2 regions of the Sphaerisporangium sp. NPDC005288 genome follow, and region 1 is predicted to be linked to the other one. Evidence: riboswitches for the same ligand, from Rfam matches in the RefSeq annotation. Region 1 holds a riboswitch; the other holds the start of a gene.
The links. Region 1 has a riboswitch for cobalamin ahead of ABZU32_RS10565 (cobaltochelatase subunit CobN). Riboswitches for the same ligand answer to the same signal wherever they lie in the genome.
Positions count from the first base shown of each region.

Region 1 (4,408 bases):
TCGGCGGCCTGTCCATCCTCGGCACCACGGGCGTCGTGGTGCCCTACTCGTGCTCGGCGTGGATCGACACCATCCGGCGCGGCGTGGACGTCGCCCGCGCCGCAGGGCACCGCCACGTGGCGGCGTGCACCGGCAGCACCTCCGAGCGGGTCGCCGCCGAGCTGTACGGGCTGCCGGAGGACGCGCTGCTCGACATGGGCGACTTCGCGGGCGCCGTCCTGAAGTACCTGCGCCGCCACCCCGTCCCCCGGCTCACCGTGGCCGGGGGCGTCGGCAAACTGTCCAAGCTCGCCGACGGGCATCTCGACCTGCACTCGGGCCGCTCGCAGGTCAGCACCGAGGCGCTGGCGGCGATGGTGCTCGGCGCGGGCGGCGACGAGGCGCTGGCGGCCCGGGTGCGGGACGCCAACACCGCCCTCCAGGCCCTCACCCTCTGCCGGGAGGCGGGGGTGCCCCTCGGCGACCTGATCGCCGCCCGCGCCCGCGCCACCGCCCTGGACGTCCTGCGCGGCGCCCCGGTGGAGGTCGACGTCATCGTCATCGACAGAGCCGGCACCATCGTCGGCCGCACCTAGTGCGGTGACCACATACGTTCCCCGGGCACGGTTCTCTACCCCCGGCCGGATCTGGTGCGGTGTCCACGTGCGTTCACTGGGCGCGGCTCTCCACCTCCGGCCACGTGCTGGAGGTGATCGGCGCCGGGTCGGCGGGTCGTGGTACGGCGATGCCGGCGCCTGTTACGGCGCCCGAGCCGGTGAACGTTCGTGGACAGCGCACTAGGCGTCCCTCTGTCACGTGCTATCGATGGTCGCCGGTGCGTGCTCTGGCGACCGCGGTGGCCGTGGCCGGGAGGGTGGTGTGGTGTTCGGAGGTGCCTGGGGACTCGACGTGGTAGCCGTCGGGGGTGGCGGTCACCAGTACGGCCGGGCCGGCGGGGCGTCCGCAGCGACGCTCGCATCCCGCCCAGTGCACGGGGAGCGGCCGGTGTCCGGTCAGGGCCGGTCCGGTGGCGGGGGGCGGGTGCGAGGTGGCCCGGGTCGCGTCGGACCGGACGTCGGCGAGCGATTTGGCGCAGCCCGGCAGGCCCGTGCAGGCCGTGACTCCGGCCCATGAGGATGCCGCGTCGGTCACCAGCCCGGCGGCGGCCAGGCGGGATGTCCACGCCGCGGCCTCGGCAGGCGCGATGCCGGGAATCACGAGGGTGCGCCACGGGGTCAGCCGGACCTCCGCGCTTCCCGCGTCGGCCGCCTCGGCCACCGCGTGCGCCTGGGCGGCGGTGAGTCGGCCCAGCGCGGCCAGGACGACCAGCACCACCCGCCCGTCCGCCATGACGACGATCCCGGGAGATTTCCCGGTGTCCGTACGCCCGGCCGTATCCGTCGTCGCGGCGTCCGGGCCGGTGCGGATGGCGGGGAAGACCTGGGGAGTGCCGGTGGTGAGGCGGGCGGTGATCGCGGCGGGGCCGTCGATGAGTTCGGCGACGCGCCATGCGCCGGTGCCCTGGGCGGTCCGCTCGGCCAGGAACGCCTCGGCGGCGGCCACCATCACGGGCACCGCGTCGGCAAGGGGGAACCGCAGCCCGGTGTCCTGCCCGGCGAGCAGCAGCACGCATCCGGCGATGCCCGCCCCGTGCCCCGGGTCCCGGGCTTCTATGGACCCGCCCGGACCGGGTTCGTTCCCGGCCCCTGTGTAGCCGGCGACGGGGGAGGGCCGGGTGGGGAGGAGGGTGAGGTCGGCGTGGAGGGGGAGCAGGTCGCGGCGGCCGTCGTCGAGGGCGAACAGGAAACGGCCCGGCAGCTCCGCGAGGGCGGGCCGGGCGAGCACGGCGTCGTCCAGCGCGCGGACGAGGGGGATGACGTCGGCGAGGCCGCGCCCGTCGAGGCCGGACAGTGGGCCGACGAGGATGTTGCGCACCCGCTCGTGGGTGGCCGAGGGCAGCAGCCCGGCGGCGGCCATCCGGTCCGCGAACGCCTGGCCGTCCGCCTCGCCGAGCCCGCGCACCTGCACGTTCGCGCGCGAGGTCAGTTCGATCACGCCCGATCCCCACGTGGTGGCGGCGTCCGCGATGACGCGCAGCCGGTCGGGGGTGAGCAGGCCGCCCGGCGTCCGGAGGCGGGCGACCGCGCCGTCCGCCGCCGTATGGGTCTGCAGGGCCCCGGGGCAGGCGTCCGGCCGCGACCGGGCCGGGGAGCCGGCGCCGCCGATCGACCGGGACGGGGAAGCGGCGCCGCCGTCCGGGCGGGCCGGGGAACCGGCGCTGTCGGCTGGGCGGGCCGGGGAACCGGCGCCGTCGGGAGGGACTTGGCCGGGCGGGCGGATGGTTTCGTTCGCGCTCGCGGGGGTGGAGAAGTCGGCGGCGGCCACGGTGAGGATGGTAACCCCGGCTGATCGCAATAACGACATCTCGCAATAAGTCGGACGACATGATCTGATGGAGGGCGACGGTACTGGAGGAAGCCGGTGTGAGTCCGGCGCGGTCCCGCCACTGTCACCGGGGAGTCAACCCCACCAAGGCCACGGCCCGGCAACGGGCGGGAAGGCCGGGGTGATGCGTCGATCCGGAAGCCAGGAGACTCCAGGCCGCCGTGTGGACCCACGACCCGGGGCGCGGACCCCGAGTGAGGATGTGCCGTGCGCCATCTCCCCCTGCTCCTGCTGTCGACCTCCGACACCGACCTGCTCAGCGCCCGCGCGTGCGGCCTGCCGTACCGGCTCGGCAACCCCGCCCGGCTCACCGCCGCCGGCCTCCCCGAGCTGCTGGACGGCGTGGAACTGGTCGTCGTCCGCCTGCTCGGCGGGCGGCGGGTCTGGCAGGAGGGCCTGGACGCCCTGCTCGCCGGCCCCCGCCCGGTGGTGGTGCTCGGCGGCGAGCAGGCCCCCGACGCCGAGCTGATGGAGCTGTCCACCGTCCCCGGAGGAGTGTGCGCCGAGGCGCACGCCTACCTCGCGCACGGCGGCCCGGCGAACCTGGCCGAGCTGCACCGCTTCCTGTCCGACACCGTGCTGCTCACCGGCCACGGCTTCGCCCCGCCCGAGGCCACCCCCGCCTGGGGCGTCCTGGAACGCCCGGAGCCCGAACCTCCGGTGGGGCAGGACGCAGGCACGGGCGGGGAGGTGACCGCCGATCCTCCCGTCGAGGGGAGGCGGGAGGCGGCCGGTATCCCGGCCGCGAACGGAGACCAGAGCGCCCCGGTCACGATCGTGGACGGACGGACCGGCGCGCGGCCGGTGGTGGGGGTGTTGTACTACCGCGCCCACCACGTCGCGGGGAACACCGGGTTCGTGCACGCGCTGTGCGACGCCATCGAGGACGCCGGAGGCCGCCCGCTGCCCGTCTACTGCGCCTCGCTGCGCACGGCGGAGCCGGAGCTGCTCCAGGTGCTCGGCGAGGTGGACGCGCTGGTCGTCACCGTGCTCGCCGCCGGAGGGACGCGCCCGGCGACCGCCTCGGCCGGCGGGGACGACGAGGCGTGGGACGTGGGCGCGCTGGCCGGGCTCGACGTGCCGATCCTGCAGGGCCTGTGCCTGACGAGCGGCCGGCGGGCGTGGGAGGAGAGCGACGAGGGCCTCTCCCCGATGGACGCGGCCTCCCAGGTGGCCATCCCCGAGTTCGACGGCCGGATCATCACCGTCCCGTTCTCCTTCAAGGAGGTCGACCAGGACGGGCTGACGGTCTACGTGGCCGACCCCGAGCGCGCCGCCCGCGTCGCCGGGATCGCCGTGCGGCACGCCGTCCTGCGGCACGTGCCCCGCGAGGAGCGGCGGATCGTCGTGATGCTGTCGGCCTACCCGACCAAGCACGCCCGGGTCGGCAACGCGGTCGGCCTGGACACCCCGGCCAGCGTCGTCCGCCTCCTGGCCGCTCTGCGCGCGGACGGGTACGACATCGGCCCCGACGGCGAGGACGGGCTTCCCGGCGTGGCCGACCTGGACGGCGACGCGCTGATCCACGCGCTGATCGCCGCCGGCGGCCAGGACCAGGACTGGCTCACCGAGGAGCAGCTCGCCGGCAACCCGGTGCGGATCTCCGCCGCCCGCTACCGCGCCTGGTACGCGACGCTCCCCGGGGACCTGCGCGCCCGCGTCGAGCGGCACTGGGGCCCGCCGCCCGGCGAGCTGTTCGTCGACCGCTCCCGCGACCCAGGCGGGGAGATCGTGCTGGCGGCGCTGCGCGCGGGCAACGTCGTGGTGATGGTCCAGCCGCCGCGCGGGTTCGGCGAGAACCCGATCGCGATCTACCACGACCCGGACCTGCCGCCGAGCCACCACTACCTGGCCGCCTACCGCTGGCTGCGGGACGAGGAGGGCTTCGGCGCGCACGCCGTCGTGCACGTCGGCAAGCACGGCAATCTGGAGTGGCTGCCCGGCAAGTCGGCCGGGATATCGGCCTCCTGCGGCCCGGACGCCG
Region 1 is NZ_JBEXGT010000008.1:109,000-113,407, forward strand. Features, by position in the region: gene ABZU32_RS10555 (cobalt-precorrin-5B (C(1))-methyltransferase) at 1-575, shown strand, start outside; gene cobG (precorrin-3B synthase) at 799-2,364, opposite strand; cobalamin riboswitch at 2,451-2,576, shown strand; gene ABZU32_RS10565 (cobaltochelatase subunit CobN) at 2,632-4,408, shown strand, end outside.

Region 2 (4,408 bases), on a different contig from region 1:
CCTCATCTCGGGCGTCCACAGCCCGCGCTGCCGCAGGTCGCGCACCAGATAGCGGTTGACCTGCAGGAACTCGCCCGACAGCGTCTCGCGTTTGAACACGTTGGACACCTGCGGCTCGACGCACTCGTAGCAGCCCGCGATCGAGGCGATCGTCGCCGTGGGCGCCACGGCCAGCAGCAGCGAGTTGCGCAGGCCCGTCTCGGCGATCCTCGCGCGCAGCGCCTCCCACTCCTGCGGGTGGGCCGGGGTCGCCTGCGGGAAATGGTCCAGGTGCAGCACTCCACCGGCGGCGCGGGTGTCGGCGTAGGAGGGGTGCGCGCCGTGCGCGGCGGCCAGGGCGGCCGAGGCGCCGTAGGCGGCCAGGGCCATCTCCTCGGCGATCCGCGTGGACAGCGCCAGCGCCTCGGGCGAGTCGAACGGCAGGCGGGCCGCGAAGAACACATCGGCCAGGCCCATCACGCCGAGGCCGATCGGGCGCCAGCGGCGGTTGGCCGCCTCCGCCTCGGGCGTCGGGTAGAACCCCCGGTCGATGGACCTGTCCAGGAAGCGCACCGCCGTCGCCACCGTCGCCCGCAGCCGCGCCCAGTCGACCTCGCCGTCCACCAGGTGGGCGGCCAGGTTGACCGAGCCGAGGTTGCACACGGCGGTCTCGGCGTCGCTGGTGACCTCCAGGATCTCGGTGCACAGGTTGGACAGGTGGATGACGTTCTGCGGGCGCGCGGTCTGGTTGGAGGCCCGGTTGGCGGCGTCCTTGAAGGTCATCCAGCCGTTGCCCGTCTGGGCGAGCGTGCGCATCATGCGGCCGTACAGCGTGCGGGCCGGCAGCTGACGGACGTGCCGGCCGGCGGCCTCGGCCGCCCGGTAGGCGCGGTCGAACTCCTCGCCCCACAGGTCGACCAGCTCGGGGACGTCCTTGGGGTCGAACAGCGACCAGGTGCCGTCGGCCTCGACGCGGCGCATGAACTCGTCGGGGATCCAGTTGGCCAGGTTGAGGTTGTGGGTGCGGCGGGCGTCCTCGCCGGTGTTGTCGCGCAGTTCGAGGAACTCCTCGACGTCGGCGTGCCACGGCTCCAGGTAGACGCAGGCCGCGCCCTTGCGCCGGCCGCCCTGGTTGACCGCCGCGACGCTGGCGTCCAGCGTCCGCAGCCACGGCACGATGCCGTTGGAGTGCCCGTTCGTGCCCCGGATCAGCGAGCCGCGCGACCGGACGCGGGTCCAGGAGATGCCGATGCCGCCGGCGTACTTCGACAGCCGCGCCACCTGTCCGTACCGCTCGTAGATGGCCTCCAGCTCGTCGCGCGGGGAGTCGAGCAGGAAGCACGACGACAGCTGCGGGCGCCGGGCGCCGGAGTTGAACAGCGTCGGCGAGCTGGGCAGGTACGACAGCGTCGAGATCAGCCGGTACAGCTCGCCCGCCTCGGCGACGCCGTCGGCCAGGCCGCACGCCACGCGCAGGAAGAAGTGCTGCGGCGCCTCCAGGACGCCGCGGGTGACCGGGTGGCGCAGCAGGTAGCGGTCGTAGACGGTGCGCAGCCCGAAGTACTCGAACCGGGCGTCCCCCTCGGGGTCGACGAGGGCGTCCAGCTCGGCGGCGTTGTCCCGCACGAACTTCGCGAGGGCGTCCTGCACCAGGCCGGCCTCGTGCGTGGCGGCGACCGACTGCGAGAACGACCGCACGCCGTGCGCGGCGGTCTCCTCGGCGATCTCCTCGGCCAGCAGGCGCGCCGCGACCCGGGAGTTGGCCGGGTCGGCGATGACCCGCGCGGCCGCCTCCTCGATGGCCAGGCGCCGGTCCGCGGCCCGCCGCCCGCCTCCGCCACCGTCGTCCTCCCGCGAGTGGGACGGCGGCAAATCGCGTGTCACGGTCACGTGCTCTCTCCTCGTGCGCTCGAATCCCCGTACGAGGGCACGCGGCGGCGCACGTCCGGTGAGCGGCACCCTGCGGGCACGCCGGACGACCCCGTCACGCGGCCCACCCTCGAGGCCTGGACGACTCCAGCGTCACCGGCAGGTTTTCGGGCTCGCGGGCGCCTGGCACATGCCTACCGGCCGTCGCTTCCCAGGCCGCCGACTATCGCGGCCCAGTGCTCATATGACGGCTTTCGTTCCCGCTCACCGCTGCGGGGCAGCCCCGGAATCTCACCGGGTTCCCTCTCACGTCGCCCCGGGGGGCGAACCAGCGACGATCAGGATCCTACATCTAGTGGCCCCGAGCGCAAGCACCCCCACAGGTTGTGTACGCGACCCCACTCAAGCGGGCGCGGGCGATGCCCCGGCCGCCTCGGCACGGCCCCGCTCCCTTGGTGCGATGCGGCGCCTCAGACGCGCAGGCCGAGTTCGCCGAGGGCGCGGCCGAGGCGGGCGGACTCGACACGGAGCCACTGCCGGAAGTCCTCCCCGTCCAGGTACAGCGGCGCCCAGCCGTTGCGGGCGCACACCTCCCTCCAGCGCGGAGAGCCGGCGACGTCGTGGCACATCCCGGTCAGCGCGGCCCGGTCGGCCTCGGACAGGACGCCCGGCCCGACCAGCCCGCGCCAGTTCGCGCAGTCCACGTGCGTGTCGCACTCCAGCAGCGTCGGCGCCTCCACGCCGGGGAGGCGGTCGGGCGAGGAGACGGCGAGCGCGCGCAGTTCACCGGCCTTCAGGGCGGCGCGCACGCCGTTCTGGCCGGCCAGGACCGCGCCCACCTCACCCTTGGCCAGGGCGGTGACCGCCTCGCGGCTGGTGGGGTAGGCGACGTAGCGCAGCAGGCGCGCGTCCACGCCGAGGCTCTGCGCCAGCATGCCGAACAGCACGTGGTCCACCCCGCCCTCGGCCCGGCCGCCCAGCGCGAGCCCGCCCGGGTCGCGGCGCACGAGGTCGGCGAAGGCGCCGAAGGTCGCGAGGCGGGAGCCGCCCGGCACCACCAGGGCCTCCCACTCGCCGCACAGCCGGGCCAGCGGCGTGGTTCCCGCGAACGCGGTCGCCTGCCGCGCCGCGCCGACCGTGCCGACCAGCTCGGGGTCGGCCAGCAGCACCTGCCCCGGGCGCCGCGCCCGGCCGAACTCGCTCAGCGCGGTGTACTGGGGCCTGTTCACCACCTGGAGCTCCCGCACCAGGGCGTCGCGTTCCGCGACCGTTTTGAGCGCTCGCGCGACGCGATCGGCTTCGCCGCCGGACGGGCCTGGTACCACGACGGGCAGGGTCGCGGACCCGAGCCTGCGCGGACCGGAGGGTTCGGCGCATCCCGCCGCCAGCGCCACGAGCCCGGCACCGAGCGCGAGCACCTGCCGACGACGCATACTTCACGCCCTTTCCCCCGTTATTGAACTAAATGCCCATTTCCAGCTCCACACACACGCCCGCCTCCCCCGGCGGGCCGTCCGCTGCGAACCCCTCTGGACTCCGCGCCGGCGCCCGGATCGTCACGATCCCCCGTACGGGGGACGAGGTTCCCGTCCCGGGGGGAGTCGGCGGCCCGGCGGCCCGATGGAACGTGGGAACGCGCGAGTCCGCGCACCCCACCCACGTCCCCCAAGGGAGCGACCGTGTCCCCCGCACCGACCACCCCGCCCAGCACCCCCGCGGACCCGCCGAGAAACCCACCCGGCCCCGCGCACACGTCCACGACGCCGGTCGGCGCCCCGCTCCGCCACGCGTCCACGCCGAAGGACACCGCAGGCGCCCCGTCCAGGCGCACGGACGCCTCCGAGGAGGCGACGGACGTCCGGTCCCGCCACGCGACCGCATCCGGCGACAGGGCGGGCCTGCCGTCCGGCCGTGCGGGCGCGGCCCCGGGGGCGGCGCCGGGGGCGGCGCCGCGCGGCGGAGCGGTCGCGGGCGGGTGGACCGGGTACGCCGCCGCGGCGTGGGCCGCCGTCTACGGCTTCGTGGCGCTGTCCTGGACGATGACGGGGAGGGGGTACCCGTTCGAGGGCCCGTCTTCGGCAAGAGCCGCGCCCGTCCTGCGCGGGGTCTCCGCCGAGGTCGCCGCACCCGTCTTCGCCGGCGTCCTGCTCGCGACCTCGGTCGCGGTGCTCGCCATGGCCGGGCGCCACGCCGTGCGCCCGCGCGGGCTGCCGCGCGCGGCGCTGCTGACCTTCGGCTACGCCGCCGCCCTCTCCCTGATGGTCCTGGTCCCCGGCGCCGACCTGCTCGCCCTCACCGGATACGCCCCCATGCTGATCCTCGGCGCGCCCTTCGGCTGGCCCAAGGGCATCGACTACTCCACCGTGTTCGACTGGTCGCTGCTGAACCAGGCATGGTCCCTGGCCGGCGGATTCCTCGTGGGCGCCGCCGTCCTGTCGTGGCAGCGCCGCGGCCGGGGCGCCTGCGGCCGGTGCGGCCGCGACGGCGACGTGCCCGCCGCCGCCCGCGCGCGCACCGCCGCCTGGGCGCGCCTCGCCACCGCCGCCGCCGTCGTGATCCC
Region 2 is NZ_JBEXGT010000011.1:88,900-93,307, forward strand. Features, by position in the region: gene ABZU32_RS13075 (ribonucleoside-diphosphate reductase subunit alpha) at 1-1,869, opposite strand, end outside; cobalamin riboswitch at 1,989-2,196, opposite strand; gene ABZU32_RS13080 (tripartite tricarboxylate transporter substrate-binding protein) at 2,319-3,281, opposite strand; gene ABZU32_RS13085 (hypothetical protein) at 3,528-4,408, shown strand, end outside.
Region 2: it holds a riboswitch for cobalamin, as region 1 does, so the genes downstream of both, ABZU32_RS13075 (ribonucleoside-diphosphate reductase subunit alpha) here and ABZU32_RS10565 (cobaltochelatase subunit CobN) in region 1, are expected to answer to the same signal.